DNA from 4 places in the Bacillus sp. ISL-47 genome. Region 4 is predicted to be linked to each of the others. Evidence: riboswitches for the same ligand, from Rfam matches in the RefSeq annotation. Region 4 holds a riboswitch; each other region holds the start of a gene.
The links. A riboswitch is a leader RNA that binds a small molecule or an ion and turns the genes downstream of it on or off. The one in region 4 is predicted to bind S-adenosylmethionine.

Region 1 (8,191 bases), on a different contig from region 4:
CAGAATTGAAGGGAACTTATCGCCATTGAATAGTATGCGTCTGGAACAAGAGTATGGAGGCCGCATAGAGGATGTTATAATTGAGAGAGTTATTTTCTCTGAGGACCGCAGGGTAGGCATTGGAACTTTCAGCCCTTCGGATCCAAAATCTCAGGATATTGCTGATTTAACTGGCAGCATTGACTTTTCAACCATTGCTGAATACGGATCAGAATCTGATCCTCGAGCATATCGCTTCGATGGGGAGCTGAACAAGGCAAACCGCGGTATGATGGAATTCCAGGAAATGCTGAAATGCGATGAGAAATTCTTGTGGCATTTATTATCGCTAACACAGGAAGGCAATTTTAAAGCAGGGCGTTTTGCTTTAATTTCAGCTGATGAGCTTATTGTAGCGCACACGAATGAAACGGAGTACCGTTCGTTTATTTCAAACAAGAAAAATGAAGCACTGCATTCCAGGATAATCGTCATGCCGGTTCCTTATAATCTAAAAGTTTCAGAGGAAGAAAAGATTTACGATAAAATGATTCGCGAAAGTGATGTTGCCAATGTGCATATCGCTCCTCATACCTTGAGAGTTGCAGCAATGTTTACAATCTTAACCCGTATGAAGGATCCGAAAAAAGGCGATATTGATTTAGTGAAGAAGATGCGTTTGTATGATGGAGAAAGCGTAGAAGGCTATAACAGAGCGGACGTGGAGGAATTGAAAAAAGAGCATTCGGATGAGGGCATGAGCGGTATTGATCCGCGTTATGTTATTAACCGCATCTCGTCTACGATTATCCGCAAAAATATTACCAGCATTAATGCGCTTGATGTATTGCGTTCCCTCAAGGAAGGATTGGATCAGCATCCATCCATCACTCCGGAACTTAAAGAAAGATACCTGAACTTTATATCCCTTGCCCGTAAAGAGTATGATGATATTGCCAAAAAAGAAGTTCAGAAAGCGTTTGTCTACTCTTATGAAGAATCTGCGAAAACCCTTATGGAAAATTATCTGGATAATGTTGAGGCATATTGTAATAAAGCGAAGCTGCGCGATCCATTAACAGGCGAGGAAATCTCACCGGATGAAAAGCTTATGCGTTCCATCGAGGAGCAAATTGGCATTTCGGAAAATGCGAAAAAAGCGTTCAGAGAGGAAATCCTTATCCGAATTTCCGCTTATGCCAGAAAAGGGAAACGGTTTGATTATAATTCACATGATCGTCTTCGTGAAGCCATCCAGAAGAAGCTGTTTGCAGACCTAAAGGATGTAGTAAAGATTACAACATCCTCCAAAACACCTGATGAGCAGCAGCTGAAGAAAGTTAATGAGGTTGTAGCAAGATTAATTGATGAGCATGGTTATAACTCAACATCAGCAAATGAATTGCTGCGTTATGTTGGAAGCTTGCTGAATCGATAAATTTTAAGAAGCCTGGCAAAATGCTGCCAGGCTTTTTTTATGCAAATAGAATATTTGGTGGTATTTGAAAATAAATCTAAGAATCTGCAAATAAAATTTGCAAAAATATAGGGAAATCTGCAAATAAGTATTATTGACAGTTCGATTGAGTGTATAAACGAGTGTCATAACGGCCAAAAGAAGTCCTAATTCAGATGAAAAAGCAGTTCAACTTGGAAAACTGCTGTAAAAGCTGCCAAAAGACCGACTTTTTCTTCAAAAACCCAAATAAAAAAGAGGCTGCAGCGCCTCATGATCATTCTTCTTCAGCTTTTACTATGGAAGTGTCTCGTTTCACCTGACATTCGGGACAAACTGGCTTGTTTTCAATATAAGCAGCCCGGTCATATAGGGACAATTCACCGAACCAATCACAGCAAAGGAATTCACTCATAAAATCCCCCCTTTGGTAAAATCATATTTTGGCTTGGCTGTTTTTATGAGAGGCAGCAAAGGAAAAGTTTAAACAAGCCTGATGTGGGGAATATAATCACCAGAGGTGATATTCATGAAGAAGAAAGAATTGGACAAAGATTATACACCGAGAAACAGCTCAATGGCAGAGAATGTTGAAGAGATGAAAAATTTGGGCAATCAGATGGAAAACCTGCGCACCAATAAAGAATTAAAGGAAGATTATGATAAATACCCAGACCCTATACAAAATAAAAAGAAAGATAAAGACCTCCGCTAAAAAGCGGAGGTTTTCTTATTGTAAAATACATAGAACCCACTAAAGGCACTAACCCATTTATAAAAAGGGCTTGTCCAAAAGAGGTTACTAATGTCTTATTGTCAAAATTATTTGTAAATTATTTTGTCTTCTTGCATAAGATAGAGTAATAAACATTTCTTTTGCTGGAGCCTAAAAGGGTTTTGGATGCTGCCAGAATGGCAGGGAAATGAGTCTATGGATAGCAGGCAGACTGCAGATTTAGGGATGATGTATCTTTTTTGACACTCGCGATATTGTATGTTGGAAGGCTGGAATGTGTGAAAAAATTAAATTATTAAAGGAGGGGTTTAAATGACGAATGTCAATAACCATCAGTTTGTGATTTCCCAAGAAGATTGGTCCCTCCATCGCAAAGGCCATGATGACCAGCAGCGTCATCAGGATAAAGTTCAAGAAGCAATCCGCAACAATTTGCCTGATTTAATAACGGAAGAGAACATTGTAATGTCGAATGGACGGGAAGTAGTAAAAATACCAATTCGGTCATTGGACGAATACAAAATCCGTTATAACTATGATAAAAATAAACATGTCGGCCAAGGCGATGGAGATAGCCAGATTGGAGATGTAGTGGCACGCGATGGTTCCGGCAGCCAAAAAGGACCCGGAAAAGGGCAGGGAGCAGGCGACCAGGCAGGCGAGGATTATTTCGAAGCGGAAGTTTCATTAATGGAAATTGAAGAAGCACTTTTTAAACAGCTGGAATTGCCTAATTTAAAGAAAAAAGAACAGGATGAAAACCTGGTGGAAAACATTGAATTTAACGATATACGGAAAACAGGTCTTATGGGCAATATTGATAAAAAACGAACGATGATGTCGGCATTCAAAAGAAATGCGATGACCGGGAAGGCTGCATTCCACCCCATTTATAAGGAAGATCTGAAGTTCAAAACCTGGAATGAAATTGTAAAGCCCGACTCAAAAGCAGTTGTTCTTGCTATGATGGATACGAGCGGAAGTATGGGGATATGGGAAAAGTATATGGCCAGAAGCTTTTTCTTCTGGATGACCCGATTCCTGAGAACCAAGTATGAGACGGTAGAAATAGAGTTTATTGCCCACCATACGGAAGCAAAGGTGGTCTCAGAGGAGGATTTCTTCTCCAAGGGGGAAAGCGGTGGAACGATTTGCTCATCTGCGTACCGAAAAGCGCTTGAACTTATTGATACAAAATATAACCCGCGAAAGTATAATATTTATCCGTTCCATTTCTCTGATGGTGATAACCTGACCTCTGATAATGCCCGTTGTGTTAAGCTTGTAGAAGACCTTATGAAAGTGTCCAATATGTTTGGATACGGTGAGGTTAACCAGTATAACCGCCACTCGACCCTTATGTCCGCGTATAAAAACATCAAAAATGACGATTTTCGATATTATATCCTTAAGCAAAAAGCTGACGTATTCCACGCTATGAAGAGCTTTTTCAAACAGGAAGATGAAAAGAAGGTGTATGCGTAAAAAGAGGGGGAAACCTCTCTTTTTATTATTTTCGCAGAAAAAAGACCCCTAAATCGAGGCCCTAAAAAATGTGTCCATATGGCATTGAAAAAGACTTCTAGTCCGGAAAATACCTGCAGATGCTATACCAGCACGAGAATGCTATTTAATTTCCGTCATTTTGCCACCCCCTGGTTCGACGAATATATCCATTATTCGTAATATATTAGGGTGAAAAACTATTTACAGCTTGTCTTTGTTTAATCGGCCATCTGTGTCCAATTCAGCATTGGCCTTAATATCTACTTCTTCATGCTTTACTTTTTCGGTGATGGTCTCAGTATCCTGGACCTTTCTTTTCCCAATCACGATCTCTTCCGTCACCACTGGTTTTTTTTCTACATGGAGAATTTCTTCTTTCAGCGGCACACGGATGGTTTCTTCTTCATCTATGAGTGTTTGGGTGTCTGCAGTTGAGTTTGCCGGTTTACGCCGCTTAATAAAAGCTTCTTCATGCGAGACAGGAACATCAACGTTTTGCTGTTCCTCGACAACTTTTTTGGTAACCTCCACATCACCTGACTTTTCGGCCAGTTTTTTAATATCCAGTTGTTCTTCTTTTACCTTGAGCACCTCTTCACGGGCCGAGGCACTTTCCCGGTAGGCTTCAGCTCGTTCCTCTGTCTGCACCTGACTTTCATTCTGGGCAGAAGGGTATGTGCCATAGTGGTCGACGATTAAGACATACTTTCCATCGAAAACCATGCTGGCATACTCATCCAGGTCATGCTCATCAAATCTTGTTCCGTCTTTTTTATCAGGATCTATTCCTGAACTCGTTGCGGGGTCTTCACCCATAAATAGCGCTTTTACGGAGTCAAGGAAGCGCTGGTTGCCCAGTTCCTGGGATCCGACAATTTTTAGGTTTACACCATAATTGTCTGCAAAGCTATCAAGATTTGCTCCATCTTTTGAAACAATAACCAGGTTTTCTTTTTGGTACCCGTTGGACTCTGCTCTTTCAATTGCATCTTTGAGCTCATGCTGTGTATCATAACCGCCGATTAATATATTTTTCTTCATATTTTCTCACTCCTATAGTCTTGTTTTTTTCTTACTTTCCCGGAAGAGCGTCTCGGGAAACTCTATTAATAGATTAGGGAGCAAGGACGATACGAAAAATATTAATTTAGGCGGCTAAGCGAGAGCCTGAGCAGGCATGGTTTCCTGCATGAAACTATTTTTCCATGCAAGTAAAATATAAACGAATCCCGAATATTTAACAGGTACAAGCCGTATGAATTAATAAATCTAGGTGAATACAGTATGATAGTGATATCACTCTATTATCTGGAACTTGCTGCTGGAGGTGGATATATGGAGATTGAGAAGCTGGCTAAAAAGCTGAAAGTCCGAACCCCTGTTATATTAGGGAGTGAGCGGTTTTCGAAATTTGCCATTTTGCTTCCGCTGGTTGAAATGAATGATGAAATTCATGTTCTGTTTGAAGTGCGTTCGCTTAAAATGAGGAGGCAGCCTGGTGAGGTATGTTTTCCGGGAGGAAGAATTGATCCTGGCGACAGGGATGAAGAACATACTGCTATCCGTGAGACATCAGAGGAACTGGGTATTGGCGAAGGTAGCATCACAGATGTTTCTCCGTTAGATTACATGATTTCTCTTGGGCAAATCATCTATCCTTATGCAGGCATTATTAAAAACCCCAGTCAAATTGTGCCTAATCCTGCGGAAGTGGAGGAGATCTTTACTGTACCGCTTTCGTTTCTCAAGGAAGTAAAGCCGGAAACTTACCACGTGAATTTTAAGGTAGAGCCTGAAGAGAATTTTCCTTTCGACTTAATCGTTGGAGGCGAGAATTATAATTGGCAAACAAGGAAGATGGAAGAGGTATTTTACTATTTTGAGGACAAAGTTATTTGGGGACTCACAGCAAGGATTCTTAAGCATTTCCTTGAAATCATTTACGAAACCCCTAGTGAGAATAATTAAAAATGAAAGCGTTTTATGAAAACTATTTTTAAAAAAGTGGTTGACGCGGCTCATTTAAATGTTTATGATTTATTTTATTAATTTAAATACTTAAAAACTTCTTATCAAGAGAGGCGGAGGGACTGACCCTATGAAGCCTCGGCAACCAGCATATATATGCCCGGTGCCAAATTCAGAGGAAATTTAATTTCCGAAGATGAGAAGGCGGAATGAATGGTACGTTAATTCAAACCCCTTCTTGTCTGTTATGGGCAGAAGGGGTTTTTTATGTTGATAAAGGCACATTATTAAAGCAGGGGGAATGCAATTATGTCAGCGATATCAGTAGGACTTTTGGGGTTTGGCACAGTAGGAAAAGGTGTTTATGAAACAATAAACAAACATCAGGGACGGCTTAAAGCAATACTTGGAAAAGAAGTGAAAGTCACTGCCATTCTTGTAAAGAATGTAGATAAGCATGCTTTACCTGAAAAGGACGTACTTCTAACTGATGATTTTCAAAAAATAATTGATCTTCCAAAGCTTGATGTAGTGATTGATGCGATTGTTGGGAAGGAGCCGGGCTATACATATTTACGTCAGGCTATTACAAGAGGCTGCCATGTGATAACAGCAAATAAAGAAATGTTTGCGCATCATGGAAGTGAATTAAAAGTGCTGGCAAAAGAGCATAATGTTTCATTGGGCTTTGAAGCAACGGTAGGAGGCGGGATTCCCATTATCCAGACTCTCAAGCAGCTGCTTAATGCAAATAAAATTGAGAGGATTGAAGGCATCCTAAATGGCACCTCCAATTTTATTCTAACAAGTATGCGCGAAGAAAAGCTTTCATTTGAAGCCGCGTTAAAAATCGCCCAGGAAAAAGGGTACGCAGAAGCAGACCCTGAAAACGACATCGAAGGATACGATGCTTTTTATAAAGCCGTCGTCCTGAGTGAACTTGTATTCGGGAAGGCGCCGGAGTGGGAGAAATCAACAAGGATAGGCATTACCGATATTTCAATTGAGCAAATTAATATTGCTTCTTCCCTGGGCTTAAGGTTTAAGCATGTGGCTTCTCTTGAGAAGGAAAAAAGTGCAGTCCAATGTACAGTGAAGCCCGTATTGGTTGGAGAGTCCCATCCGTTGTACAGGGTTGAAGGGGTACAAAACGCGGTTTCAATTGATGCAGATATTGTGGGGAATATAAGCCTCCAAGGGCCTGGAGCGGGAATGTTTCCAACAGCGAGTGCCATCATAGAGGACTTGATTCATCTTGGTACAAATGATTTCCCAGCTGTCTTTGAAGAATTTAATGCTGAAGGAATAGATGCGGGCTTGCCTATTTGGGCATTGTTCGGTGGAGCGGACAAAGCAGAATTGCCTGAAGACTTTGATATCCTTGGAAGAGTTTCAGCGGATGCGGTGATTGTAAAGGCCTCAGAGGCAGCTGTAGCCTCATTGGAGGATAACACTGTAGTTGCTTACCAAATACTTGGAGATCATGGCTTTGTGGAAATACTGGCAGAATTGCAGCCAGTATAAGAAGTGAAGTCTATAAAAAAAAAACAGGAGGAGCAGCTTATGGGCTGCCCCTCCTGCATTATGCTTATAGAGATGGTGGATGTTATGCCTGCTGATTTTTCAATAAAGACTGATTTAGTCCGGAGTATAGATCCTTCACATGAACCGTCACTATCTTGGCGCCAATCTGGACATGGACCATATTATCAAAAACAGCTGTTACCAGGCCGTTTAATGACACATTCGTACCAATATTTAAATCCTTATCAGCAACTTTCACGTTCTTCTTATCTGCCATCGTAACACCATCCCATTCCATTTTATTAATAATCATTCATACAAAGAATATTGCCTTTTTATAGTAAAATAAACGCTCAAATGAAAAAAGTCCAGTAAAAAAGCCTGGTTTTTTATCGACAAATTCCTTTAGGTACCAGGTACCTGTCGAATTTTCTTTAACGGAAGACAGATGATGGCACATTAAACTGGTTCCATAAGAAGATGATAAACAGGATGGACAGGATCCAGGCTGCTACGGGCCGTTTGTGGTGAACTATAAGAATGGTAAACATGGTTGTGTTAAAAAAGATAGACCACTTTAAGCTCCATCCATTAGAGTATTTAATCAGGTTTAATTTAATGTCAATGATTTCATTAACAGTATAGAGGAGAACCCAGCCTGCAATGTAAAGGATCTTCTTAAATAAGCTGCGGTTTTTGGGGAATCTGTATAAAAAAATGAGAATGGTGGCTGGGTATTTAACGGCCATGATGGAAAAAGTGACATGAGTGTTGGTCAGGTGGACTTGCTCATCAAATCCCTGTGGATTATATCTCCACATTGGATAGTGGTCAGATAACAAATATAAATAAAGAAAGTCCCCCAAGATGAAGAAAAGCAGGGTGGGATAATAATTTCTCCAGTTTCTCCAGTCTCCCCATTTCCATAAAGCAAAAAACCATACAAAAGCATAGAGCGCATTCAATCGATTCATCCCCTTACCAGTACACAAACCTGTTATTCCTATATTATCCAAGTGAAA
Region 2 (8,191 bases), on a different contig from region 4:
ATCAGCATAACGAAACTGGACGAATTAATTGACACACTGTTTGATAAGGATGTATATATATTGGTGGATGCTGATTCAGCCGGGGAAAAGCTGAGGAAACAATTTAAAAGAGAGTTTCCCGAGGCAGAGCATCTATACATCGACAGGATGTACAGAGAGGTAGCCACAGCTCCTGAACATCATTTGGCTACGGTTTTGCTGGGAGCTAATATTGACGTTTATACACAGTACTTAGACAGGTAAGGATGATAAAATGCTGGAATGGTCGCACCATGAGATTGATGAAGCGGTAAATGGGCAAAAAAGCGCTCTCTTATATTTGTACACGCCTATGTGTGGAACCTGCCAAATGGCAGGCAAGATGCTGGCCGTTGCAGCTGAATTGCTGCCAGACAAAAAAATGGGGAAAGCGGATTTAAACTATATGCCGGAAATCGCTGAAAAGTGGGGAGTCGAAAGCGTCCCTTGCCTCATCATCTTCAAAGAAGGAAAAGTTCATGAAAAGCTTTATGCTTTCCGGTCTGTCCCACACTTATTGGAGAAAATCAGGAATAGATAAATAAGTCCCATTAGCATGACTGCGGTACCGGCCGAATGCTTTGAAAAACCAGGTGTTGATTCCACCTGGTTTTTTCTATTAAGAAACTGAAATCCCACCTTTTAAAATATTCAAAATATATTTACAAACGTTTGCGGAAAGGAGTATGATACTTAGGAAATCGAAATAAAATCAAATGTGATTATACATACAGCGCAGGGATGGGATCGAGATGGCATTTTACAGGGAATGGGCTGGCCAGATTAAAGGCTACAATCGCAATATAAAATTGGCCTTTATGGCTAATATACTTACGCAAATAGGCTTTGGAATCTTCATGGTCATTTATAATTTCTACATAAGGGAACTTGGTTACTCTGAAAATATTAATGGCCAGGTTATATCCATGACTGCACTCGCAACGGCGATGATTCTTGTTCCGGCAGGGATTGCGAGCGACAGGATTGGCAGAAAGAAAGCGATGCTTTTTGGAGCTGCAGCCACGGGTGCTGTTATGCTGTTCAGAAGTGTGATTGAATTGCAGTCACTGCTAATTTTGTTTGCCTTTTTTTCAGGGCTGACGACTGCCTTTTTACAGGTATCCAGCATTCCATGGCTAGCCGAAAATTCGAAGGCTGATCAGAGGGTTCACCTGTTTAGCATTCATTTTGCGATCATGACCGGAGCCAATGTAATAGGCAATCTGAGCGGCGGGATCTTAACGGACATATTTTCTCTATTTACTACCCACCTGAACAGTCTTCGGATCACGCTTTTAATTGGCAGCCTGTTTTTTATGGCTGGACTGATACCAATCCTGCGTTTCAATGAAAAGCAGAAAGGTAAGAGGGAGGACAAACCCTTAAAGAGATTCTCTTTTAAAGACCTTTCGTTTAAAAATGACGGTATTAAAATTATTGCCATGTTTGCTTTTGCTCAGCTGCTGATTGGGTTTGGGGCTGGATTAGTTATTCCTTATCTGAATTTGTATTTCGCTGACCGTTTTGCCGCATCAAATTCTGCTATTGGATTTATTATTTCCCTTGGGCAGGCAGCCACTGCTTTTGCAATGATTATCGGTCCTATCGTCGTAAGGAAGGTTGGGGAAGTCAAAGCTGTCGTGATTCTGCAGCTAATGTCGCTTCCATTTCTGCTTTTAACCGCTTATACGGAACATCTATGGCTGGCTGCCATCGGTTTTCTATTCCGCCAGGCCCTGATGAATGCAGGAAATCCAATCCAAATGTCGCTCATGATGTCCAAGGTAGATGATTCAATGAAGGGGCTCGCAAATTCTGTTAATCAAATGGTATTTAATCTTGGCTGGGCGGTGATGGGTCCCGTATCAACCGGAATCGTCATTAAATACGGGGCTTACTGGGGCTACGCACTCGTCTTCTCGATAACTGCTTCATTGTACCTTGTCGGATCTCTTTACTTTTTCTTCGTGTTTAGAAGCTACAAAAAGACAAAAGCTGCCAATCCTGCAGTAAAAGCAGTATAATCTGACATATTTCTCGGGAAATGATTGATAATGCCTTTTAAAAACGGGCATTGTCTTTTTTTTATGCTGTATTTGTCGAACAAAAATAAAAGGACTGTAAAACGCAATTACTGAATATAACAAGGAAGAAACCCAGTACGAGGGGGGAGGCTATGGAAGATTTAGCAGATCTATTTGTCAGGGAGAATCAAGCAAAAGGCCATGTAGGATATTTATTAAGAAAATCGTCTTTTTCTATCCTTATCCAAGCGGGAAATATTAGCATACCTCTGCAGATTACAAAAGGGGAAATCAAGAAAGCCAGGCGAACAAAGAAATTTGATGTTAAGATAACAGGCTCTGAAGAAGCTATTCATTCAATTATTTCCGGCAGGGTCAAGCTTAGAGATGCCCTAACCCGGAAAGATATCGCAATAGACACCACCTTCCGAAAAACTCTTTTGCTTGAGTCCTTTTTCTGTTTAGGCAAGATCAAGATTTCATATGAAAACACTTGACCACTTTCGAAAAAGTATGATAGTATCACTTTAACTTAAAAATTAACTGAATATTCTTATCAAGAGTGGCGGAGGGACTGGCCCAACGAAGCCCGGCAACCGGTAGTTTACACGGTGCTAAATCCAGCAGAGCAATTTGGCTCTGGAAGATAAGAAGAGATGGTAGAGCCCTCTTCTTATGAAGAGGGTTTTTTGGCTATTCGTGATTTTGGCACCCTTTTGATTGTAGCGGAGGGCACTTGATCCTCGAAAATGCATCCGATTTTCTTACGACGAGGGTCTATTCAAGGAAGTTTATTCAATGTCCAGCGGGAAGAGAGGGAAGTGCCAGACCCCGCAGGCGAAGCCGAGGAGGCTCGCAAACCTCCCCGCGGGTTCGCTGAGTGCCCCATGCTGAAATCAACGGGCAGAATTCATAAACAAAAACAACAATTTATGAGAAAAGAGTTTTTATTAAACAATAACAAATAAAGGAGAGAGAAACATGACTGACAAACAAAAAAGCTACCGTTTTGAAACACTAGGAGTACATGGGGGACTGAATCCTGATCCGGTTACGGGGGCAAGAGCAGTGCCGATTTACCAGAACAATGCTTACCAATTCAAAAATACAGACCATGCCGCAGATCTTTTTGCCTTAAAGGAACCTGGATACATTTATAGCCGGATACATAATCCGACTGTAAGTGTATTTGAGGAAAGAGTGGCTTTGCTTGAAGGCGGAGTGGGTGCTTTGGCGCTTGCAAGCGGTCAATCTGCTATTACTCTGGCAATCCTAAATCTTGCTCAGGCGGGGGATGAGATTGTTGCGGCCTCCAATCTATATGGCGGTACTTATAATTTGTTTGCAGTCACCCTTCCTAAGTACGGGATTGATGTTAAGTTTGTGGATCCAAAAGATCCGGAAAACTTTAGAAACGCCATAACAGATAAAACCAAGGCAGTCTTTGCTGAAACGATTGGAAACCCGAGTTTGAAGGTTCTTGATCTTGAAAAGGTGGCTGCAATCGCTCATGAAAACGGAGTTCCTCTAATCATTGATAATACCTTTGCAACACCTTATTTATGCAGGCCGATTGAGCATGGCGCTGATATCGTTATTCACTCAGCGACTAAATGGCTGCTTGGAAATGGAACAACAATGGGCGGCATTATCGTGGATGGCGGAAAGTTTGATTGGAATTCACCGAAGTTTCCTGGCTTCACAGAACCTGATCCAAGCTACCATGATATTGTTTATAGTGAAGCGATTGGCGAGGCTGCTTATATTATTAAAGCACGAGTTCAGCTTTTAAGAGATTTGGGGCCGGCAATGAGTGCGCAAAGTGCATTCCAGTTCACATTGGGACTTGAGACCTTGCATGTGAGAATGAAGGAGCATATTGCCAATACGAAGAAAGTGGTTGAATATCTGGAAGCCCACCCTGCGGTTAACTGGGTGCTTTACCCAGGCCATGAAAGCCATCCGGATAAAGCTCTGGCAGATAAATATTTGCCTAAAGGAGCAGGCGCTGTCGCTGTTTTCGGAATTGCAGGCGGCCGGGAAGCTGGTGCAAAGCTGATTAATAGCCTTCAGCTTTGGGCCCATGTGGCCAATGTCGGGGATGCAAAGAGCCTAATCATCCACCCGGCCAGCACGACCCACCAGCAGCTCGATAAAGAAGGTTTAAAGGCAGCGGGGGTACCTCAAGATTTAATTCGGATTTCTATCGGGATCGAGAATGCGGATGATCTGATTGAAGATCTCGAGCAGGCAATTGAAGCTGCGACAGGTATAAATTCTTTGGCTGCAAAAGCTTAATGACGGCAAGAAAAATTTACCGTCCATTTTTTAAAAAAGTTTAAAAGTTCATCGTTGACACCTTTTTAAAAGCTATGATACGATAGCAAACGTAATTAAAAAGCTGCTTAAATCATTTAAAGTGTTAATTGAATATAGAACGTTACGCTCTTATCAAGAGAGGTGGAGGGAAGTGCCCTATGAAGCCCGGCAACCGTCATTAATTTGAAATGGTGCCAATTCACTCAAAGCAATCGCTTTGACAGATGAGAGAAAGGACTTAAATTTTTAATGCCTTTCTGCTCATGCGCAGAAAGGCATTTTTATTTTTCGGGCATCAGCTCGTTATTCTGCTCATGAATGAAAGCGGCTGAGCAGTCGAAAACTAGAAAAAAAGCGGTCTTTTAATTAAAATCTGTATTTTCGATTAAAGAGGTGAAACAACACGTTGATTTCCATAAAAGATGTAAAGAAGATTTATTCCTCTAAAAAGGGCCAGGTGAAAGCCGTAGATGACGTAAACCTGGAGATAAAAGAAGGAGAAATCTTCGGTGTGATCGGATATAGCGGCGCAGGTAAAAGTACTTTAATCCGCATGCTAAACGGCCTTGAGCTTCCAACACAAGGAAGTGTAATCGTGGCCGGCAATGATGTTTCAAAAATAAAAGGCAGCAAATTAAGGAAAGCACGCCAGGAAATAAGCATGATTTTCCAGCATTTTAACCTATTATGGTCGAGAAGTGTCAGGGATAATATTGCATTTCCGCTTGAAATTGCAGGTGTTCCAAGGCAGGAAAGACTGAAAAGAGTAAACGAACTCATCAAGCTGGTCGGCCTGGATGGCAGAGAGGATGCGTATCCTTCTCAGCTGAGCGGCGGACAAAAGCAAAGGGTCGGGATTGCGAGAGCCCTTGCGAATAACCCAAAAGTGCTGCTTTGTGACGAGGCCACATCAGCACTCGATCCGCAAACAACTGACTCGATTCTCGATTTGCTTGTTGATATCAATGAGCGTTTAGGTTTAACAATTGTACTGATTACACATGAAATGCACGTAATCCGTAAAATTTGCCACCGTGTTGCTGTCATGGAAGGCGGCAGGATTGTTGAAATTGGCCCTGTGCTGGATGTCTTTAAAAATCCTAAAGCGATGATTACGAAGCGCTTTGTCCAGCAGGTCACAGAGCCTGAGGAGACAAAAGAAACAATTGATCACTTAGTGGATGTATATCCGCGCGGAAAAGTAGTGCAATTAGGATTTGTCGGAGAAGCAGCTGAACAGCCATTAATAACGAATTTGATCCGGAATTTCCAGGTGACAGTTAATATTCTTCAAGGGAAGATATCTCAAACACAAAATGGCTCTTATGGAACTTTGTTCATCCATTTGGATGGAGATGCAGAGGAAGTTGCCAAAGCAATTGATTATATCCAATCCCAGCAGGTTGGCGTGGAGGTGATTTCCAATGCTTAACGAATGGTTTCCAAATGTAAAATGGGACTCCATGTGGGAAGCTACCATGGAAACCCTTTATATGACTGCTATATCTGTGGTTGCAACATTTATTTTAGGTGCGATTTTGGGGCTGCTTCTCTTCCTGACCTCAAAGGGGAATATCTGGGAAAATGCTGCAGTCAATAAAGTCATTTCAGCTTTCGTAAATATTTTTCGTTCTATTCCGTTCATTATCTTAATTGTTCTTTTAATTCCTTTTACCAAATTCCTAATCGGAACCATGATTGGGGAGGATGCAGCATTGCCTGCATTAATAATTGGGGCAGCGCCATTTTACGCGCGGATGGTTGAGATTGGGCTTAGAGAAATTGATAAAGGCGTCATTGAAGCGGCCAAGTCCATGGGTGCCAAAACAAGCACGATTATCTGGAAGGTCCTTCTTCCTGAATCCATGCCAGCCCTAGTTTCGGGTATTACAGTAACAGCCATTGCCCTTGTTGGCTACACAGCTATGGCTGGTGTGATCGGTGCAGGAGGACTAGGGAACCTTGCATACCTGGAAGGATTCCAGAGAAGCCGTAATGATGTCGTTTTGATGGCGACCATTATTATTCTGATCATCGTATTTATCATCCAGTTTATTGGTGATTTAATAACAACAAAATTAGACAAACGATAGGAGAGATCAACATGAAAAAGTGGTTATCACTCGTTCTTGCACTTGCAGTGGCACTTGTACTTGCAGCTTGCGGAACTTCAGAAGAAGAAGGAAATAATGCAGGGGATGGCGGAGATAGCAAAGAAAGCACTAAAATTACTGTAGGTGCTTCCAACGTACCGCACGCTGAAATTCTTGAAGAAGCGAAACCGCTTCTTGAGGAAAAAGGCTTTGAACTAGATGTTGTTACATTCCAGGATTATGTGCTGCCAAACCAGGCTTTAGAGTCTGAAGAGCTTGATGCAAACTATTTCCAGCACATTCCTTACCTTGAATCACAAAAAGCAGAGCATGGCTATGACTTTACAAATGCTGGCGGAATTCATATCGAGCCAATCGGTGTGTATTCTCAAAAATATAAGAACCTTGAAGATCTTCCTGAAGGTGCAACGATCATCATGAGCAACTCTGTAGCAGACCATGGCCGGATCTTATCCATGCTAGAAGCAGAAGGCCTTATTACATTAAACGAAGATGTTGAAAAAACAGAAGCTACCTTAGAAGATATTAAAGACAACCCTAAGAAGCTGGAATTTGATACAGAATATGAAGCTTCCCTGCTTCCGCAAATTTACAACAATGGTGAAGGCGATGCTGTTCTAATCAACTCTAACTATGCAATTGACGCAGGCTTGAATCCATTAAAAGACTCAATTGCGATCGAGGACAAAGAGTCACCATATGTAAACGTGATTGCTGTCCGCAGCGGAGATGAAGAAAAAGAAGGAATTAAAGCTTTAGTACAAGTTCTTCGTTCAAAGGAAATTCAGGACTTCATTCTTGAAAAATATGAAGGAGCCGTTGTACCGGTTTCCGAATAATAGAGCTAAAAAAGCAGGCGCGTATGCCTGCTTTTTTGTATCTTATTAGGTTTCCATTATATGCCCAGCCTATTGGCTTATCTATCCGCATAGTTTGAAAAATAATCAAACATACTAACGTTGATAATAATTTGAATGGAGTGGAGCAAAATGGAACATTATCATGAACCATCAAACTCAATAGAAGCAGCTCTTCATGATTATAAAGTAGGATTAGGTGTATTCACTGAAAAAATGCCTGATTTGGCCCAGCATTATAATGCCTTTACAGAAGCTTGCTTTAAGGAAGGAACATTAAGCCAAAAACAGAAGCAGCTCATTGCACTTGGAATCAGCTTATATTCTCAGGACGAATACTGCATTATCTATCATACAAAAGGCTGCATTGACCAGGGAGCTTCAGAGGAAGAAATTCTGGAAGCGGTAGGTGTAACAGCTGCATTCGGCGGCGGTGCTGCAATGAGCCAGGCAGTTACTCTTGTCCAGGAAGCCATGACTGAATTGAATCAGCTTAAACAATAAATAACCCTTCAGCTCCTGCCTAAAAGCAGGAGTTTTAATTTTTTAGACTCTTTACTCATGGATTGTTGTTTTTGTTTATAAATCCTACCCGTTGATTTCCGCTGGGGCACTTGCTTTCAGCGGGGAGGGTGCGAGCCTCCTCGGCTTCGCCTGTGGGGTCTCACACTTCCCTCACTTCCCGCAGGACAATGAATAAGCATCCTGAATAAACATCGCACGAAGGAAATGCGAAGCATTTACGAGGAGTCAAGTGCCCTCCGCTACAATCAACTCAGTTGGTTAAAATACGTTTGCCTTCAAAAAGCAACAAACTTTACGAAAAAGTCTTTTCTATAAGCTTGTATAATTTCAGAAA
Region 3 (8,191 bases), on a different contig from region 4:
ATGCATCGTGTTATATTTTGCTAGCTGCTTCTTCAACCGTTAGGCAATGGTCTGGATGAGTAATGAACGTAAAGTTATAAGCGTGTATATGGTGAATTTACACATGGCTTTTTTGAAGCCAATAGGAGGATTTTTTCATGAAAAACGGTAAAGTAAAATGGTTCAATGCTGAAAAAGGTTTCGGATTCATCGAAGGTGAAGACGGAAACGACGTATTCGTACATTACTCTGCTATCCAATCTGAAGGTTTCAAATCTTTAGAAGAAGGCCAAGAAGTTTCTTTCGAAGTTGTTGAAGGTGCTCGTGGACCTCAAGCAGCTAACGTAACTAAACTATAATTGACAGACCCATAGAAAAACAGCCTGGCCATTGGCCAGGCTGTTTTATTTTTGCAAAGATTGCATATTAGTCCGGTTTTTACCACATCCTAAAAGAAAAAGGAAGGTGGATTTACAGGATGAATTTTGCCTGGCAATCATTACTATTAGTTTTTGCAGGAGTCTTGTTGCTGCGCATAGCAGGCAGGAAATCTATTTCGCAAATGACACTTGCCCAAACAGTTGTTATGATTTCAATTGGTTCCATCATTATTCAGCCAATTATTGAGACAAGTGTGTGGAAAACTATTGTGGCTGCAGCCATTTTTATTGGATCATTAATTTTAATGGAGTATTTGCAGGTAAAGTTTAACTTTATAGAAAAGTTTATAACCGGCAAATCCAAAATCGTAATTGAAAATGGGAAGCTTCAGCCCGCAAATATGAGAAAACTCCGATTTACTGCTGATCAATTGGAAATGAGACTGAGGACGAACGGAATTACAAAAATTTCAGATGTGAAAATGGCAACACTTGAACCTAATGGCCAGCTTGGATACGAATTAATGGATGATGCAAAGCCTTTAACAGCAGGCGAGTTTAAAAGATTAATGGGCTGGATGATTTTACAGTCTCCTGTGCAGCCTGTCCCGCAGCAGTCAAATGATATTTTCCAGGAACTTAAAGAAGGACATCCCCAGCCGCACTCCCAGGACCTGCACTAATTTGGAATCTTATACACAATAAAAAATTGTGGGAATTAAAGAAGCCGCTAACTATTCGCGGCTTTTTCTTTAATCTGAGTTGGTGTTTTGCAGGCTTCTCCTCGTATCTAGTATTAATTCCTGTATTCGTAAGTGATGAAGAATGGTCATGATCACAATCCCGATACTGAATATACTGGATAAGATTGTGCTTCCAACCAAAAAACGAATTACCTTTCGATCGAACATCTTTTCACTCCTTTTTTCCTTAGTATTTCATTTTAAGGAAAAAATTATTAATTTTTTGTGTAGTTTAGAGCAGGCAAGGATTTCTTATAAAAACGCTGTGTTAAAGCCAAAAGTTGATTTTAGCACCCTGTTGATTGGGGCGGAAGGCTCTAGATGCCCGAAAATGTATTCGATTTCCTTCGTGCGATATTTATTCAAGGCTGCTTATTCAAAAGCTTGCTGGAGTGCTGATCAAAGGATGAGCCCACAGGCTCACTGCGCCGAGGAGGCTCAGGACCGGCCGGGGAAAGTGGTTACCTTGATGGGAAATCAATAGAAAAATTTAAAATTGCATATAAAAAAGCTTGAACTTTAATCAATTTCCTGTATAATTTTCAGACATGAGTTAGTAATAATAACTTCATAACTTTTAACTTATCAAGAGAGACGGAGGGACTGGCCCTAAGATGTCTCGGCAGCGGGCTCATGTGAGTGCTGTGCCAAATCCAGCAAGCATTATGCTTGGCAGATAAGAGGGGACTGTAATATAGCAGAGATCTCTTCTTGTTTGAAGAGGTCTTTTTATTATGTCATTAAAACCAATTAAGGAGAGAGGATTAGTATGAAAACAAACAAAAATGGTAACCCATGGGCTTTACTCCCGCTTTTGGCATTCCTTCTGATTTTTATTGGGAGCGGCCTTGCAACAGGTGATTTTAAAAAAGTTCCAATTATTGTGGCTGTGGTAATAACAGCAGGAATTGCCCTATCCATGAACAGGAAGACTCCATTTATGGAAAAGGTTGATATATTCACGAAAGGGGCTGGAAATCCCAATATTGTTTTGATGGCTATAATTTTTTTACTGGCAGGTGCATTTTCGGGAACGGCTAAAGGAATGGGGGCAGTTGATTCGACAGTCAACTTGGCATTATCCTATGTGCCGCAAAATATGCTTATGGTTGGGATCTTTATTATCGCCTGCTTTATTTCTCTATCAATGGGCACTTCAACAGGTACAGTTGTTGCGCTTGCTCCAATAGGTGTTGCACTGGCTGCTGAAACCGATATATCCGTAGCTTTGGCAATGGCTGCTGTTATTGGCGGTGCCATGTTTGGTGATAATCTTTCTGTGATTTCTGATACTACTATTGCAGCAGTCCGGACCCAAGGGACAAAAATGAAGGATAAGTTTCGTGTAAATTTTTTAATTGTGCTGCCTGCAGCTCTGGCAACTGCTATAATTCTAGGGTTCTTAACAGCTGGTCAGGAAAGTGCGGTAACAAGCCAGGATTATAGCTTGCTTAAAGTGGTTCCATATTTGGGGGTACTTTCTGCTGCTTTGTTAGGAATGAATGTTATTCTTGTTCTAAGCGGCGGGGTCTTGCTCGCAGGGCTGATTGGGATTGCTGACGGAAGCTACACGCTGGTTTCCTTCTTGCAAATGATTGCAGAAGGGATGGCAGGAATGCAAACTCTTGCAATCATAGCTATCCTAATTGGCGGAGTTGTTGAGATTATTCGCTATAACGGGGGAATTGATTATTTGCTGCACATAGTTACAAGCAAAATAAACTCTCGAAGGGGTGCTGAATTTGGTATTGCATCGCTTGTTTCACTTACCAATCTATCTACTGCAAATAATACCATTTCCATTATCATTGCAGGCCCCCTGGCTAAAAATATAGCGGATCAATATGATATAGATCCGCGTAAATCTGCAAGTATACTAGATATTTTCGCTTGTTTCGTACAAGGATTTATTCCATATGGCGGACAGATGCTGGCAGCTTCCGGTCTCGCTGCAATTTCGCCGGTGAGCATTATGCCATACTCAATTTATCCACTATTAATTGGAATCACTGGTGTAATCGCCATTCTTATTAATTTCCCCAAACTAAAAGTGCATGAAGAGGTAAAGAATAGCACATTGGAGGAATCTGCTCCGCGGGGTTAAAGGTTGTTCCAGAAGAATCATATATAATGAAAGATATAAGAGCCTAGGTTATAGGCTCTTATTATTTTTCCTGAAAATCTATCTATTGGAAATTTTTCCTGATATAATAAGAACGAATGTTCTGCTAGTTTAGTTTCCTTATTTTGCAGAAGTACTTCAATTTTTGTTTTGCTATAATGGTAACATTGTATATATTTAATCATGGTAGGAATAGAGGGTGATTGATATGAAATTTATCCATACTGCGGATTGGCATTTAGGTAAACTGGTTCATGGAGTATACATGACGGAAGACCAGCGCCATTTTTTAAATCAATTTGTTGAAGTGGTTGAACAAGAAAAGCCGGATGCTGTTGTTATCGCTGGAGATTTATATGACCGGTCTGTACCTCCAACTGATGCTGTTGAATTATTAAATGAAATTCTTTTTAAAATAAATGTAGAACTTAAAACGCCAGTAGTAGCAATTGGCGGAAACCATGACAGCGCCGAAAGGCTTTCCTTTGGCAGTTCGTGGTACAGACAGAGCCAATTCTATTTATCAGGAAAGCTGGTAAATGATTTCAGGCCTATACATATAGATGGTGTTAACTTTTACCTTGTACCTTATGCAGAACCAGGCATGGTCAGGCATTTGCTTGATGACGACAGAGTCCATTCACATGACGATGCTATGAAGTCGATTGTCGGGAAAATAGAAGAATCTCTGAACCCAAATGAACCCAATGTTTTAGTTGGGCATGCTTTTGTACTAGGAGGGGCGACGAGCGACTCGGAAAGGACTCTTTCTGTCGGTGGTTCAGGCTGTGTTCATTCTAATTGCTTCGATCCTTTTTCGTATACAGCACTCGGGCATTTGCATAGTCCTGATGCCATCAAACATGACAAAATCCGTTATTCTGGCTCACTTTTAAAGTATTCTTTTTCTGAGGCGAAACAGGAAAAGTCGATCTCTATTATTGAAATGAAAGAAAATGGTGATTTTGATCTTCGTACCCGATCCTTACAGCCTAAAAAAGATTTAAGAGAAATCGAAGGCCATCTTGATGAGCTGATGGATCCATCATTCTATGAAAAACAGAATCTGGATGACTATCTAAAAATCACACTTTTGGATGAAGGGGCTTTACTGGATCCGATCAATAAGCTTAGGCAGGTGTATCCAAATGTACTTCACCTTGAACGGAAGATTTCAATTACAGATATGAAGAAAAAAAACTCCTTCATTTCTATGAAGGAAGAGAAAAAGTCAGAGCTTGAGCTTTTCAAGCAGTTTTACGAGCAGATGACTACTTCTGAATTTACAAAAGATAAACAACAGGCAATGACTGATGTGATTGAAAAAGTGCTGAGGGAGGAGGCTCTGAAATGAGGCCATTAAAATTAAAGATGCAAGCGTTCGGCCCTTATGCAGACAGTGAGCACATTGACTTTACAGAGCTTGGAAACCGGACGATGTTTGTTATTTCTGGAAAGACTGGTTCCGGAAAAACGACCATATTTGATGGGATCAGCTATGCGATTTACGGAAAAGCAAGCGGTGAGGACCGCAATGGACCAGAACTTAGAAGTCAGTTTGCCAAAAACGAAACACTGACTGAAGTTTCTCTTGAATTTACATTAAGAAATAAAGCATATTACATTACCAGATCGCCTCAGCAGGAAAAGAAAAAAGAACGTGGCGATGGGACAACAACAGTAAGTGCCAAAGCAGAACTCTACATTTATGATGAAAATGGCAGCCGGCAGCTTCTTGCGTCCAATGTCAGGGATGTCGATGAAAAAATAAAGGAAATCATGATTATAGACAGCAACCAATTCAGGCAAATCCTGATGATCCCTCAGGGTGAATTCAGGAAACTTCTTACCTCGGAGAGCAAGGAAAAGGAAGTAATCCTTCAGCGGCTATTTCACACCCAGATTTATAAGCGGATTGAAGAAAAGCTAAAAGAGTATGCTTCTGAGCTAAAAAGAACAGTTGAAGACCAAGTAAAGCTTCGTGATCAGCTTTTACTCCAGGTGCAGGCAGTTTTTAATGAGGAACTTAAGGCATATTTGGAAGCTGGCAGTGTAAATGACACAATCTTGCTGCCTCTTGTAAATGCAGAAATTGTGCATATGTCGGAAGGGTTAGAGGAATTAACGGATGCTGGCAAGAAGCAGAAAGAAAAAAGAGACAATCTGCAGCAAAAGCTGTATGAAGCTGAAACCATAGTTAAACAGCTGAAGGCAAAAGAAGATCTGAAACTAAGGAAAGATGATCTGGATGGGTTAAAAGAACAATTTGCAGGGAAGGAAAAACTTATTTCGCTTGCACAGAAAGCAGCTTTGCTTAGCCAGCAGGAGCAGCTTTGCCACGAAATAAAAAAGGATTTAGACCTTTCAAATGAGGAGCTTACTGCACTTAAGAAAAGCATTACTTCCTTAGCCGGCCTATTAGCGGAAAACGAAGAAAGATGGGAAGCTGAAAAGAAACGTGAAGATGAAAGAAAGCAAGCTGGGGAGAATGTTAACCGGCTGCAAAACATGAAAGAGGATATCCACTCTTATGCGGAAGTAGAAAAGCAAGTTCGTTTGCTTGAAGAAAAGCTGGAAAACCTCCGTCTTCAAAAAAAGAATAAGGATGAAGCAATTAAAAACTCTGAACATAAAATTCAAGTATTGGCTGAGGAAAAACAGAATATTGAAAAGTGTCATTTAAAGCTTATGGAGAATGACCGGCGGCTGGAAAAAATGACTGAAGAAATAGAACGGCTTCATAAATATGAAGAACAGCAGGGCGAGTATTTGCTAGCTCTCGAAGTATTTGAAAAAAAGAAAAGCTACTTTGAACAGGCAACATCCAGGCTGGAAGATGCCAGAATGCTTGTTGAGGAGTTGGAGCGTAAATGGCTCCATGGACAAGCATCCATCTTGGCAAATCAGCTGCAACATGGTGAAGCCTGTCCGGTTTGCGGCTCAGATCATCATCCTAATCCGGCTGTATCGCAAACGGATATTCCTGATGAAAAAGATTTAAAAGCAGCAAAACGGCAGGCTGCTGAAATCGAAGCTGATAAAGCGAAAGCAGAGTCATCGTTCTATGAATCTCAATCAAACGTAAAATCTATTGAAAATGCTTTATGTGAACTATTTAAACTCATACAAAAACATCAGCCAGATTTGGAAGAGGAACAGCTTCCGGTTATTAAGTGTACTCTTCTTGCTCAAAGAAAGGATCTCTTAAACATTCAGGATGATTTAAAGAAAAAGAGCACCAGGCTGGAAGCATGCACCTTAGAAATGGAAAAATCTCATCAACACAAGGAAGTGCTGGCTGCAGAAATAGACTCGCTGCAAAGTCATATAAATGATACCGCGATTCTCCATGCTGAAAAGAAAGGCAACTTGACAAGGATGACTGAAACGATACCGGAAAATCTGCGGTCTATTGAAGCATACCAGGCCAATCTGAAAGCAGCGGTCGATAAACTGGAGACTTTGCAAAAAATACTGGAAATTGCACAACAGAAATATCAGGATACAAAGGCAGCTTATATGGCTGAACAGGCAAAAATGGAGACCATTGAAAGGCAAACTGGTAAGCTTGAGGAAAAGCTAACAGTTGAAAGACAGAACTTTGTTCAGCGAATGAAGGATCAAGGCTTTGAAGCATATGGAGAATACCGAAATGCAAAAAAATCCGAATATGAAATTCGTGCGCTGGAAGTAGAAGTTCGGGAATATCGTGAAGAAGTACGGTCAGTTAGTGACCGTTATTCGGAACTCTTACAGCTTTTAGAGGGTGTTGAAAAGCCAGATATAGTAAGTCTGCAAGCAATCTTAAAAGAAACAGATGACCAGCTAAAACAGCTGCAGGATCAATATACAAATCTGTATATGAAAAAGAAGCATAATGAAGAAACGTCACAAAAAATAACAGAAATTAATGAAAAAATGAAGGCCCTTGAAGAACGTTATAAAGTGATTGGACATTTATATGAAATTTCAAAAGGACAGAACACATATAGAGTTACTTTTGAGAGATTTGTACTTGCTGCATTTCTGGACGATATACTCAGAGAAGCAAATGGGCGATTAACCCGGATGACAAGCGGCCGGTACCAATTGCTGAGGAAAACGGACCGCTCAAAGGGAAATGCGCAAAGCGGACTTGAACTGCTTGTGTTCGACCAGTATACAGGCCAGGAAAGGCATGTCAAAACATTATCAGGCGGAGAAAGTTTTAAAGCAGCATTAGCTCTTGCACTTGGCTTGGCTGATGTAGTCCAGCAGTACGCCGGCGGAGTTTCTCTTGAGACGATGTTCATTGATGAAGGATTTGGCACACTTGATCCTGAATCATTAGATCAGGCAATTGAGGCTTTAATCGATATTCAAAGCAGCGGCAGACTTGTTGGCATTATTTCCCATGTTCCTGAATTAAAGGAAAGAATCGACGCCCGCCTTGAAGTAACCGCGAGCCAGACAGGCAGCAGCACGGAGTTTCAATTTTTAAATTAGTTAAAAATAGAAAGATAGCTAGCCTATCATTTCTAAATTTCAAAAGAAAGAAGGTGATGAAAGTTGGTTAAGAGAGTAGCTTTATCGTGGAGCGGCGGCAAAGACAGCTGTTTAGCTTTAGAGGCTTTAGTAAAGCAGGGTGTTGAAGTCACATGTCTAATAACAACAGTTCCAGCAGAGATCGGCAGAACTTTTGGCCATGGAGAAAAGACTGAATTGATTACTCTCCAGGCTAATTCTTTATCTATACCTGTTGAATTCATTGCTTGTTCTTATGAAAATTACACCGAACGTTACGTTAGTGAATTAAAAAGATTAAAAGATAAATTTGAACTTACAGGCATTGCCTATGGTGACTTGTACATGGATGGACATCGTGAATGGGGCGAAAAGGTAGCAGCGGAATCAGGAGTAAAAGCTGTTTATCCTCTTTGGATGAAGGCAAAAGATAGTATAGAGGCATTAGAAACTTTTGTGGAATC
Region 4 (8,191 bases):
TACTCCATTATTCAATTAAATAACCTCCAGCACTAAATTTTTTCTTTAACGCCAGAAAGTAAAAACGTATAGAACTGATGTAAAACCACGAAAACCAACAACATCCTCGAAATAAATTCGAGGGGGAATATGAACAAAAAATTCGGGATGCATATTGGAATCAAGCCGATACGTCTTACTGATCCCAGCATTACAGAGCTAAAAAAATATTGTTTAGAATGGTGAATTTCCTGCATTGGCATTTGCTATTTCATAAGCAATCTTTTGCTAGATTTACGAAATGTGAGAAAAAACATAGAGAATACTTACCCTTTCCATATTGGTTTTAAACACAAAAAAACCAATAAAACTATCTTTCAGGTGAAATATGTATTATGTGATTGACTTCCAATATAGAAAGGACAGGAATCCATCAGTTAGAATGGAAAAACGCGTGATATATGTAAGGAAAACAAGGACAGTTATCTATAAGCAAGGAACAAATTAAAAGGAAGACAACTTGTCTCCTCCATGATGAGGTATTAAATACAGTGATAAATTAACTTTTTAAGTAAAAGGCTTTATGGATTTGTTCCTTTTACAGTAAAAAATTATATTAGGAGAAGTAACTGCATATTTTCTAGCTGTCGAAAGAATAGCAATAACCTTGTTTTATAATCTTTCAGATTGTCTTATTACTTCAGGCTATGCTTGCAAATGAAATCCACAAGTACATTCTTAGCAATACTAAATTTATTGTAACATAATTTTCAGATAATATCGACCATTCCGTGGAACTCTATTCGACAGGTTACTTATTTATGGTTACTACTTCATCATTTGGGATAAAAGAAACAAACCCAATTTCGCAAAAGGTCATTAATGAAATCAGGTCAGACTAGTAAAATTCAAATCTTTACAACCGTGCCTGTTCCTTCAATCTTTATCGTATTAACTTATCGGGGGCACCTTAATTCATAAATGCCCATTGTTGAAAAAAGGACCGGCAGTAAATGCCGCCGGTCTTTGAATTGAAGTACCTTTTCCTTTTGATACTTTCGAATTCATATTACGTTCTAATTTTCTTTTTCCCAATAAGACAAAAGGACCTGCTAATGCAGGTCCACACAAATTAAGATGTTGCTGATACAGCGTATTTTTCTTCCAATGTCCTCTTTAATAATAAAGCTAATTCTAGCATTCCATATTTTCCGGCTTTTGCTTCTGCATCAGAATTATAGTTTGTGTTTGTATTGATATCATAAGTAAAAATGGTACCTTCAGCATCTCTGATAAATTCAATACCAGCAACCTGAATATTATTCCTGGCTAGTACTTCTTTATATTTTTCTAAAATATCGTCCTCAAAATCTTCAATGATCTGGAACTTGGGCTTCTCTTCCACTTCTTCTCCTACCGGGCAGAATAAATCGCCAATTTGGCATGCGTCCGCTGGGCAAAGTTCAAATCCTTCCGAAGTATCAACCCTAACCGCATAAACAAAGTTTCCTCCTACAAATTCACAGCGGGTTATATAGCTTTCAGGAGATTGAATGTATTCTTGAATAAGGGTAATGCCATCGACTGGTTCTTCGAAGGCAGGTCCTTCAACATAAGCTTTTAAAGCTTCTACACTATGGAATAATTGAACACCCAGGCCTTTACCGGCACGATTATGCTTCGTGATAAACGACTGTCCTGCAAATGCTTCGGCTGCCTTTATAATGTTTTGTTTTCCAACCGCTGCAATCGTTTTTGGAGTTTTAACACCAGACTTGTTTAGCTCTAAGTATTGTAAAACCTTACTAACTTCCAGCTTTAGAGCGCTCGTTCCATTTAACACCGTACGGCCATGTGCTTCAAGCCAAGCTAATACTTGTCCAGAAAATTCAGCTGCAAAACGATGATCACGTGTATGAGAAGAAGCACTCATTCGGCTATAGAAAATTCCTTCTGGCGGTTCCGCCGATAAATCTAACGTTCCCTCGTCTAAATGCCATTCTTCATATGGAACACCAAGTTCTTCTAACCTTTTTGTTAAATGGACTGTCCACTCACTATTTTCATGAATTACATATACCTTGCTCATTATTCAGGCCCCTTTCTAGCTCTTTATTAAACTGCGCTTTTGTTCCACTAATGGCATAACCGCCTTTGCAAAGCGTTCCATTTCCTCCAGCTGAGGTGAGAATTGCAATAATAGCAGGTCCAGGCCAGCTTCTTCATATTGTAAAATCCGATCAGCAATTTGCTCTGGTGTTCCTACTAAGTTTGGCCGGAGGCCCCGATTAGAAACTGAGTAATCCTGCAGCTGAATTTGCTGCTCCAATTGTGACTTTGTCGTGAAGTCCTTAAAGCCAGCATATCCGCTGGAATCCTTCACAGTCGTGATTTTTTCAAGCTCAGCCAAAGCCTCTTCTTCTGTATCACGGCAAATAACATAAGCTGCCATTCCGAAAGAACTGAATGGCTCATTGCCAGTTTGTTCACGGCGTGCCTTCATATCTGCTATTTTTCGATTAATCTCTTCAACCGTTCCGCCGTGCATAACATAAGCATCACATTTTTCTGCAATGGTTTGCTTCCCTCTTTCACTTTCACCGCCTGCATAAAGAATCGGGTTAGGTCTTTGAACAGGCTTCGGAACAAGCCTTGTGTCGTTTAAGTCATAAAATTGACCAGAATAATTGAAGATTTCTTCTGTCCATAACCCTTTTAGAACATCAATGAACTCCTCGGTGCGAGCATAACGCTCATCATGCTCTGTAAAAATACCGCCATATTGACGGGCTTCTTCAGCCCACCAAGCTGACACAACATTTAGAGTAAAACGTCCGTTGCTGATTTGATCAATATTTGCTGCCATTTTTGCTGCTACTGCTGGATTATGAAAACCAGGACGAATAGCGGTCATAATTTCTATTTTTTCCGTCACGCCTGCAAGTGCGGCTGCCGTGGACCATGCTTCAAGAGAATCATGGTCCGGCCCTTTAATATCATTTAAATATAACTCAGCTATTAACGTAGTCGAGTATCCCCATTTTTCTGCAGACAGAATGACGTTTTTAGCATATTCAAAGGTTGGCGGCATATTTTCGTCTTCCACATTTCGCAGCCAGCCTCCAAAAATCGGTAACCAAAAACCATATTTCATTTCTCTTCTTTCCTCTAGCATCCTAATTATCTACTTTTCCTATAACTTAAGTTGGGTTTATGAATAAAAAAAAACTCTCCTCCTATGAAGAGAGTTTTATAACCCTCTTCTCATCTATCAAGCGATGTGCTTGCTGGAATTGGCACAGTATTCTTAAGAATCTGCTGCCGAGGCTTCAAAGGGCCAGTCCCTCCACCTCTCTGGATAAGAAGAAAAATATTCAACTTTTAATTTATTTAAAGCGATAATAATTTAAATTAATCAAATTGTCAATAAAATATTTCTAAACTCTAAATATTGTTAATTAGAGTTCCTAATTTGGTTGATTTCTCGATATCCTTCTTCATTCTTTGTTCTTTTTAATATTTATTTTCGGTGTATAAAATGTCAATATATGAATGAGCTGATCTCCCATGTAGGTAGGGGAGTGTGCAAAATCATTTTCAATCCATTCAAGAATCAATCCGATAATACCATGTATACGATAGGTGCTAAAAAGTTCTATATCAATATCAGGGTCTATTTCAGTGGTCAAAAATTCGAATTCTTCCCTGAATAACTTGTCCAGCCTTCTTGTCATTTTCTCATGAAAACTATAGTTTGTTGTTGGACGGAACATTAGCTGATAGAACTTTTTGTTCTCTAAAAAATGTTCGAATTAGATAATCGAATTTGACGGTATCTCATTGAAATCTATGACTGATAAATGAAGATATGGTTTCCGAAAAGCTTCAGTCATTTTATCAAACATATCTTCAATGATCTCATCCAGTAAATCTTCCTTTTTTTCATAATGTGCATAAAAGGTACCGCGATTGAAATCCGCACCCTTTACAATCTCTGTTATCGTAATATCACGTAAGCTTTTCTCCTCCATTAATGATAGTAAAATTTCTCTAAACTTCTCTTTTGTTCTTTTTACACGTCTGTCGGGGTGCTGAATGGACATTTTAAAGCTCCTTCTTACACTTTTAACGTACAAAATGGATACATATGTTGATTATCATACATTTTTATTATTATTGCATATTGAAGCCCTTTCACACATGTTTTATGCTTAAAGTGTTCTATATATCTCGAAATCGAGATATATTCAAATTTATTTTCCACAAAAGGAGGAAGACAAACATGGCAAGATTTGAAGATAAAGTAGTTATAGTTACTGGTGCAGCAGGCGGTATCGGGAAAGAAGTAGTACGAAAATTGGCCGGAGAACAGGCGAAAGTTGTCCTTGTTGATTTAAATGAAGACGCTATCAAAACTGTTCAAGCCGAGCTTGGTTTGACAGAAAAAAATAGCCTAGCGGTAAAGGCGGATGTTTCTAAAGAAGAAAATGTTAAAAATTATGTGGATAAAGCAATGTCTAAATTTGGACGTATAGATGGCTTTGTAAACAACGCAGGCGTTGAAGGTCCAGCTAAGCCACTTGAAGAAGTGACAGAAAAAGATTTTGACTTCGTATATGGTATTAACGTAAAAGGCGTACTTTTCGGTCTAAAATATGTATTACCGATCATGAAAGCACAAAAATCAGGTGCAATCGTTAATACTTCGTCAGTAGCTGGTTTAATCGGCTCACCAAGCATGGTTTTATATAACTCCTCCAAACACGCTGTAATGGGTATTAATAAAGTTGCAGCATTAGAAGCAGCTGCATTTAACGTTCGAGTGAACACAGTCAACCCAGGTGTGATTAATACAAAAATGATGCGTAACATTGAAGAAAACGTTGCACCAGGTGCAGCAGAAGCAGCAAAAGCAGCTTATAATGATGCAGTACCAATGAAACGCTACGGTGAACCTCAAGAGGTAGCTAACGTAATTGCATTTTTACTGTCTGACGAAGCTTCCTATGTGAGCTCATCTTCATACACAATCGATGGTGCTCTATACAACGTATAAAATTACAAAAAAGGTGCCTGGCCCCTCAGTCATTAACTTTTTAACATAGCCGGGGACAGGCACCAATATTAGTTCTCCACTTTTACCTTGAAATGGACACTTCTACTATTTCCCTATTCCATCAAGATTCTTTGCAGAAAATTTATTAAGCAATTCACGCACTTCATCTGTTGACTTTGTGTTCATCAATTGATTTCTTAATTCACTCGCCCCTCGAAATCCTTTGGCATAGATCTTGAAGAAGCGATGAAGAGCCGTGAACGGCCGCAGCTCTAAATGCGAATATTTATCATGGAGATCCATATGCAATCTTAAGAGGTCAAGCAATTCCTCACTGCTATGATCTTTCTTCTCCTTTTCAAAGGCAAATGGATTATGGAATATGCCGCGCCCAATCATTACCCCATCAACGCCATATTGATCGACTAGCTTCAAACCAGTCTGACGGTCAGGAATATCTCCATTGATCGTCAAAAGGGTATCAGGTGCCACCTGGTCGCGAAGTTTCTTAATCTCTGGGATCAGCTCCCAATGCGCAGGCACTTTGCTCATTTCGTCCCTTGTACGCAGATGAATGGAAAGATTAGCAATGTCTTGTTCCAAAATGTGTTTCAGCCAGACCTTCCATTCGTCTACTTCCGTGAAGCCAAGCCTTGTCTTTACACTTACCGGCAAACCTCCTGCTTTGGCCGCCTGAATCAATTCAGCTGCAACTTCCGGGCGACGGATCAGGCCGCTTCCCTTCCCGTGCTGTGCCACATTGGGTACAGGACATCCCATATTGATATCCAATCCCTTAAAGCCCAGTTCCGCCATACCAATACTCATTTGCCGGAAGTACTCAGGTTTATCCCCCCATATATGGGCTACAATTGGCTGTTCATCCTCTGTAAATGTCAAACGCCCACGCACACTATTAATCCCCTCAGGGTGACAATAACTATCCGAGTTTGTAAACTCAGTAAAAAACACATCAGGCCTGGCTGCTTCACTCACCACATGGCGAAAAACAACATCCGTCACCTCTTCCATTGGTGCTAATATAAAAAAAGGTCGTGGTAATTCACGCCAAAAATTGTCTTTCATAATTTAATTCAAATCCTCTCATTATGGGATACCAGGTAACAATTTATCCCAAAAATAAAAAGCAGCATATTTCTGCTACTTATACACTTATACCATGGTTAAGTACTTTTTATCAAACTGATTGGATTTTCACTTCACAATATCTGTAAACAACCAAAATATCTCCTGTTAAAACAACCCCAAACACCATTCCTCTGCGTAGTAAAATAAAGATTTACTAAAAAAGACTGAAAAGAATTGGAGGAACACTTGATTTATAAAACAAAGGTGACTCCGAAATCGAAAAAGACTTCTTTTTACAAAATCAGGGTCGGACTAACCAAAGTTTATTTTAGGGGTTGCCCTCAGTCATGAACGTATTAATTCAGCCGGGGTCAGGCACCAATGTTCTATAAAACGATTGCAGCATAAAAAATAACTTTGACCTTATTCGACAAAGTTATTAGGAGCTTAATCTATTTTTTTGATTGGTCTATTGCTTAATTCCGACACATTCCCGAATCGCTTTTCCTTCAAGCGTAAAAATGCCGCTTCCTTTTGTTTTAACGGAATGGATCATAGCTTGAGCCAATATTTCTGTCTGCAGAGGTTCCTGAGAGCGAAGCAGTCCAAATTTATTAAAAAACTGTATGGCTTTCATTCCGGCAACTTCTATGGGTCTATCACTATTTTTTCGGATCAATACAGGCGGGTTAAAGATGGATAGCTTTTGAAATCCTAAAGCTTTTACCGCTTCTTCTAACTTTCCCTTCATCCTTGTATAAAAAAAGAGAGAATTAGGCGAAGAGCCCCCCGAAGATATTAAAACATAAGTGTTCACATTGTTATCTCTGGCCGTTTTCGCAAATTGATATTGATAGTCGTAATCGATTTTCCATTGAGCTTCTTTACTTCCCGCAGCTTTCAAGGTAGTTCCCAGACAAGAAAACAAAACATCGCCCTTCACCAAGTGCTTCCAATGTTCTGATTGATTAAAGTCAATCACATGCACCTTTAATTTTTCATGCTGGATAGGAAGATCCCGTCTGACAAAAATATCAACCTGATGAAAAGAATCGTCTTCCAGTAATAAATCCAGCAAGTCCTTGCCTGTTGCTCCCGTAGCCCCTATTATCAATGCGTGCATTTTCTTCTCCTCATATTTTAAATAGTTTCTTTGACATAATATAACACGTTGCTCTAATATAGGGAATCAAGTCTTGCCTGGCTTCTTTCTGCTTCTAATTTTTGTTTCTCTCAAACTGGCGAAATAAAAATCAGGCTATTTTTTGAGATTTAAATTAGGAAAATACTATTTCGCACATTCCGGTTGTTCAGTTTCTTTTTGTTTGAGTGAAGCCATACCTGAATAAATACTGGTATAAAGGGTAATATACCTCTATAAAACTTTTATGAGGTGATGGAAATGTCTAACCGGATGAACCAAGAAGAAATAGAAACGTTTAGAGAGTTAATCAAAGACATAGACACGGCCATGCTGACTACGGTAACTGAAGAAGGACTTGTTTCCCGTCCCATGAAAACACAGGAAGTAGAGTTTGATGGGGACTTGTGGTTTTTCACTAAAAAAGAGACGAATAAATATGATGAAATTTTACATGACCAGGATGTTAATGTGGCTTATGCAGGTAAATCCTATGTTTCCGTCCGCGGAAAAGCGGAAATCATTGAGGACTTAGACAAGAAAAAGGAATTGTGGAGCAAAGCATATGAGAAAATTATGCAAACTTCCTATGATGATCCTAATGTTGTCTTAATAAAGATAAAAGCAGAAGCAGCCGAATATTGGGAAACTGGTAATTTTACGAAGAAGATTGCCTTTCTCTATAAACGGATGACAGGGCAAAGCTCTAAATCGTCAGATGTTAATGAAACGGTTGAATTGAATAAATAACAGCAAAAAAGGGTTGTCTAATTATAGGACAATCCATTTTTTTATTGAGTAATGTTGTTACATTTGCAGCTATATTAATTTTCGGTTTCATACTTAATTCGATTATTTAGCTCTACCTTTTAACCTTCATTTAGGTATTGCAATAATTGAAAGCTCCCATTTCCCCTTTTATGCTT

Region 1: linked by a shared signal. The riboswitch ahead of J7I93_RS21345 (homoserine dehydrogenase) and the one ahead of J7I93_RS14695 (LLM class flavin-dependent oxidoreductase) in region 4 are both predicted to bind S-adenosylmethionine.
Region 2: linked by a shared signal. The riboswitch ahead of J7I93_RS04960 (O-acetylhomoserine aminocarboxypropyltransferase/cysteine synthase family protein) and the one ahead of J7I93_RS14695 (LLM class flavin-dependent oxidoreductase) in region 4 are both predicted to bind S-adenosylmethionine.
Region 3: linked by a shared signal. The riboswitch ahead of J7I93_RS16975 (Na+/H+ antiporter NhaC family protein) and the one ahead of J7I93_RS14695 (LLM class flavin-dependent oxidoreductase) in region 4 are both predicted to bind S-adenosylmethionine.

Annotation. Positions count from the first base shown of each region.
Region 1 is NZ_JAGGQS010000067.1:18,351-26,541, forward strand. It holds gene J7I93_RS21315 (PrkA family serine protein kinase) at 1-1,417, shown strand, start outside; gene J7I93_RS21320 (hypothetical protein) at 1,713-1,850, opposite strand; gene J7I93_RS21325 (hypothetical protein) at 1,965-2,150, shown strand; gene yhbH (sporulation protein YhbH) at 2,484-3,656, shown strand; gene J7I93_RS21335 (YsnF/AvaK domain-containing protein) at 3,879-4,718, opposite strand; gene J7I93_RS21340 (NUDIX hydrolase) at 5,013-5,645, shown strand; SAM riboswitch class I at 5,744-5,848, shown strand; gene J7I93_RS21345 (homoserine dehydrogenase) at 5,955-7,169, shown strand; gene J7I93_RS21350 (hypothetical protein) at 7,252-7,446, opposite strand; gene J7I93_RS21355 (CBO0543 family protein) at 7,604-8,134, opposite strand.
Region 2 is NZ_JAGGQS010000011.1:51,022-59,212, forward strand. It holds gene J7I93_RS04940 (toprim domain-containing protein) at 1-243, shown strand, start outside; gene J7I93_RS04945 (thioredoxin family protein) at 254-559, shown strand; gene J7I93_RS04950 (MFS transporter) at 771-2,042, shown strand; gene J7I93_RS04955 (hypothetical protein) at 2,195-2,539, shown strand; SAM riboswitch class I at 2,593-2,695, shown strand; gene J7I93_RS04960 (O-acetylhomoserine aminocarboxypropyltransferase/cysteine synthase family protein) at 3,024-4,340, shown strand; SAM riboswitch class I at 4,488-4,592, shown strand; gene J7I93_RS04965 (methionine ABC transporter ATP-binding protein) at 4,768-5,793, shown strand; gene J7I93_RS04970 (methionine ABC transporter permease) at 5,786-6,454, shown strand; gene J7I93_RS04975 (MetQ/NlpA family ABC transporter substrate-binding protein) at 6,466-7,314, shown strand; gene J7I93_RS04980 (carboxymuconolactone decarboxylase family protein) at 7,465-7,836, shown strand.
Region 3 is NZ_JAGGQS010000048.1:108,612-116,802, forward strand. It holds gene J7I93_RS16960 (cold-shock protein) at 138-338, shown strand; gene J7I93_RS16965 (DUF421 domain-containing protein) at 458-1,042, shown strand; gene J7I93_RS16970 (hypothetical protein) at 1,112-1,270, opposite strand; SAM riboswitch class I at 1,682-1,785, shown strand; gene J7I93_RS16975 (Na+/H+ antiporter NhaC family protein) at 1,872-3,206, shown strand; gene J7I93_RS16980 (exonuclease SbcCD subunit D) at 3,433-4,578, shown strand; gene J7I93_RS16985 (AAA family ATPase) at 4,575-7,709, shown strand; gene J7I93_RS16990 (Dph6-related ATP pyrophosphatase) at 7,773-8,191, shown strand, end outside.
Region 4 is NZ_JAGGQS010000043.1:66,777-74,967, forward strand. It holds gene J7I93_RS14685 (BCCT family transporter) at 1-15, opposite strand, end outside; gene J7I93_RS14690 (ATP-grasp domain-containing protein) at 1,112-2,068, opposite strand; gene J7I93_RS14695 (LLM class flavin-dependent oxidoreductase) at 2,084-3,133, opposite strand; SAM riboswitch class I at 3,241-3,344, opposite strand; partial or broken gene J7I93_RS25190 (TetR-like C-terminal domain-containing protein) at 3,477-3,779, opposite strand; gene J7I93_RS25195 (TetR/AcrR family transcriptional regulator) at 3,792-4,082, opposite strand; gene J7I93_RS14705 (SDR family NAD(P)-dependent oxidoreductase) at 4,262-5,035, shown strand; gene J7I93_RS14710 (tRNA dihydrouridine synthase) at 5,141-6,121, opposite strand; gene J7I93_RS14715 (NAD(P)H-binding protein) at 6,594-7,247, opposite strand; gene J7I93_RS14720 (pyridoxamine 5'-phosphate oxidase family protein) at 7,527-8,015, shown strand.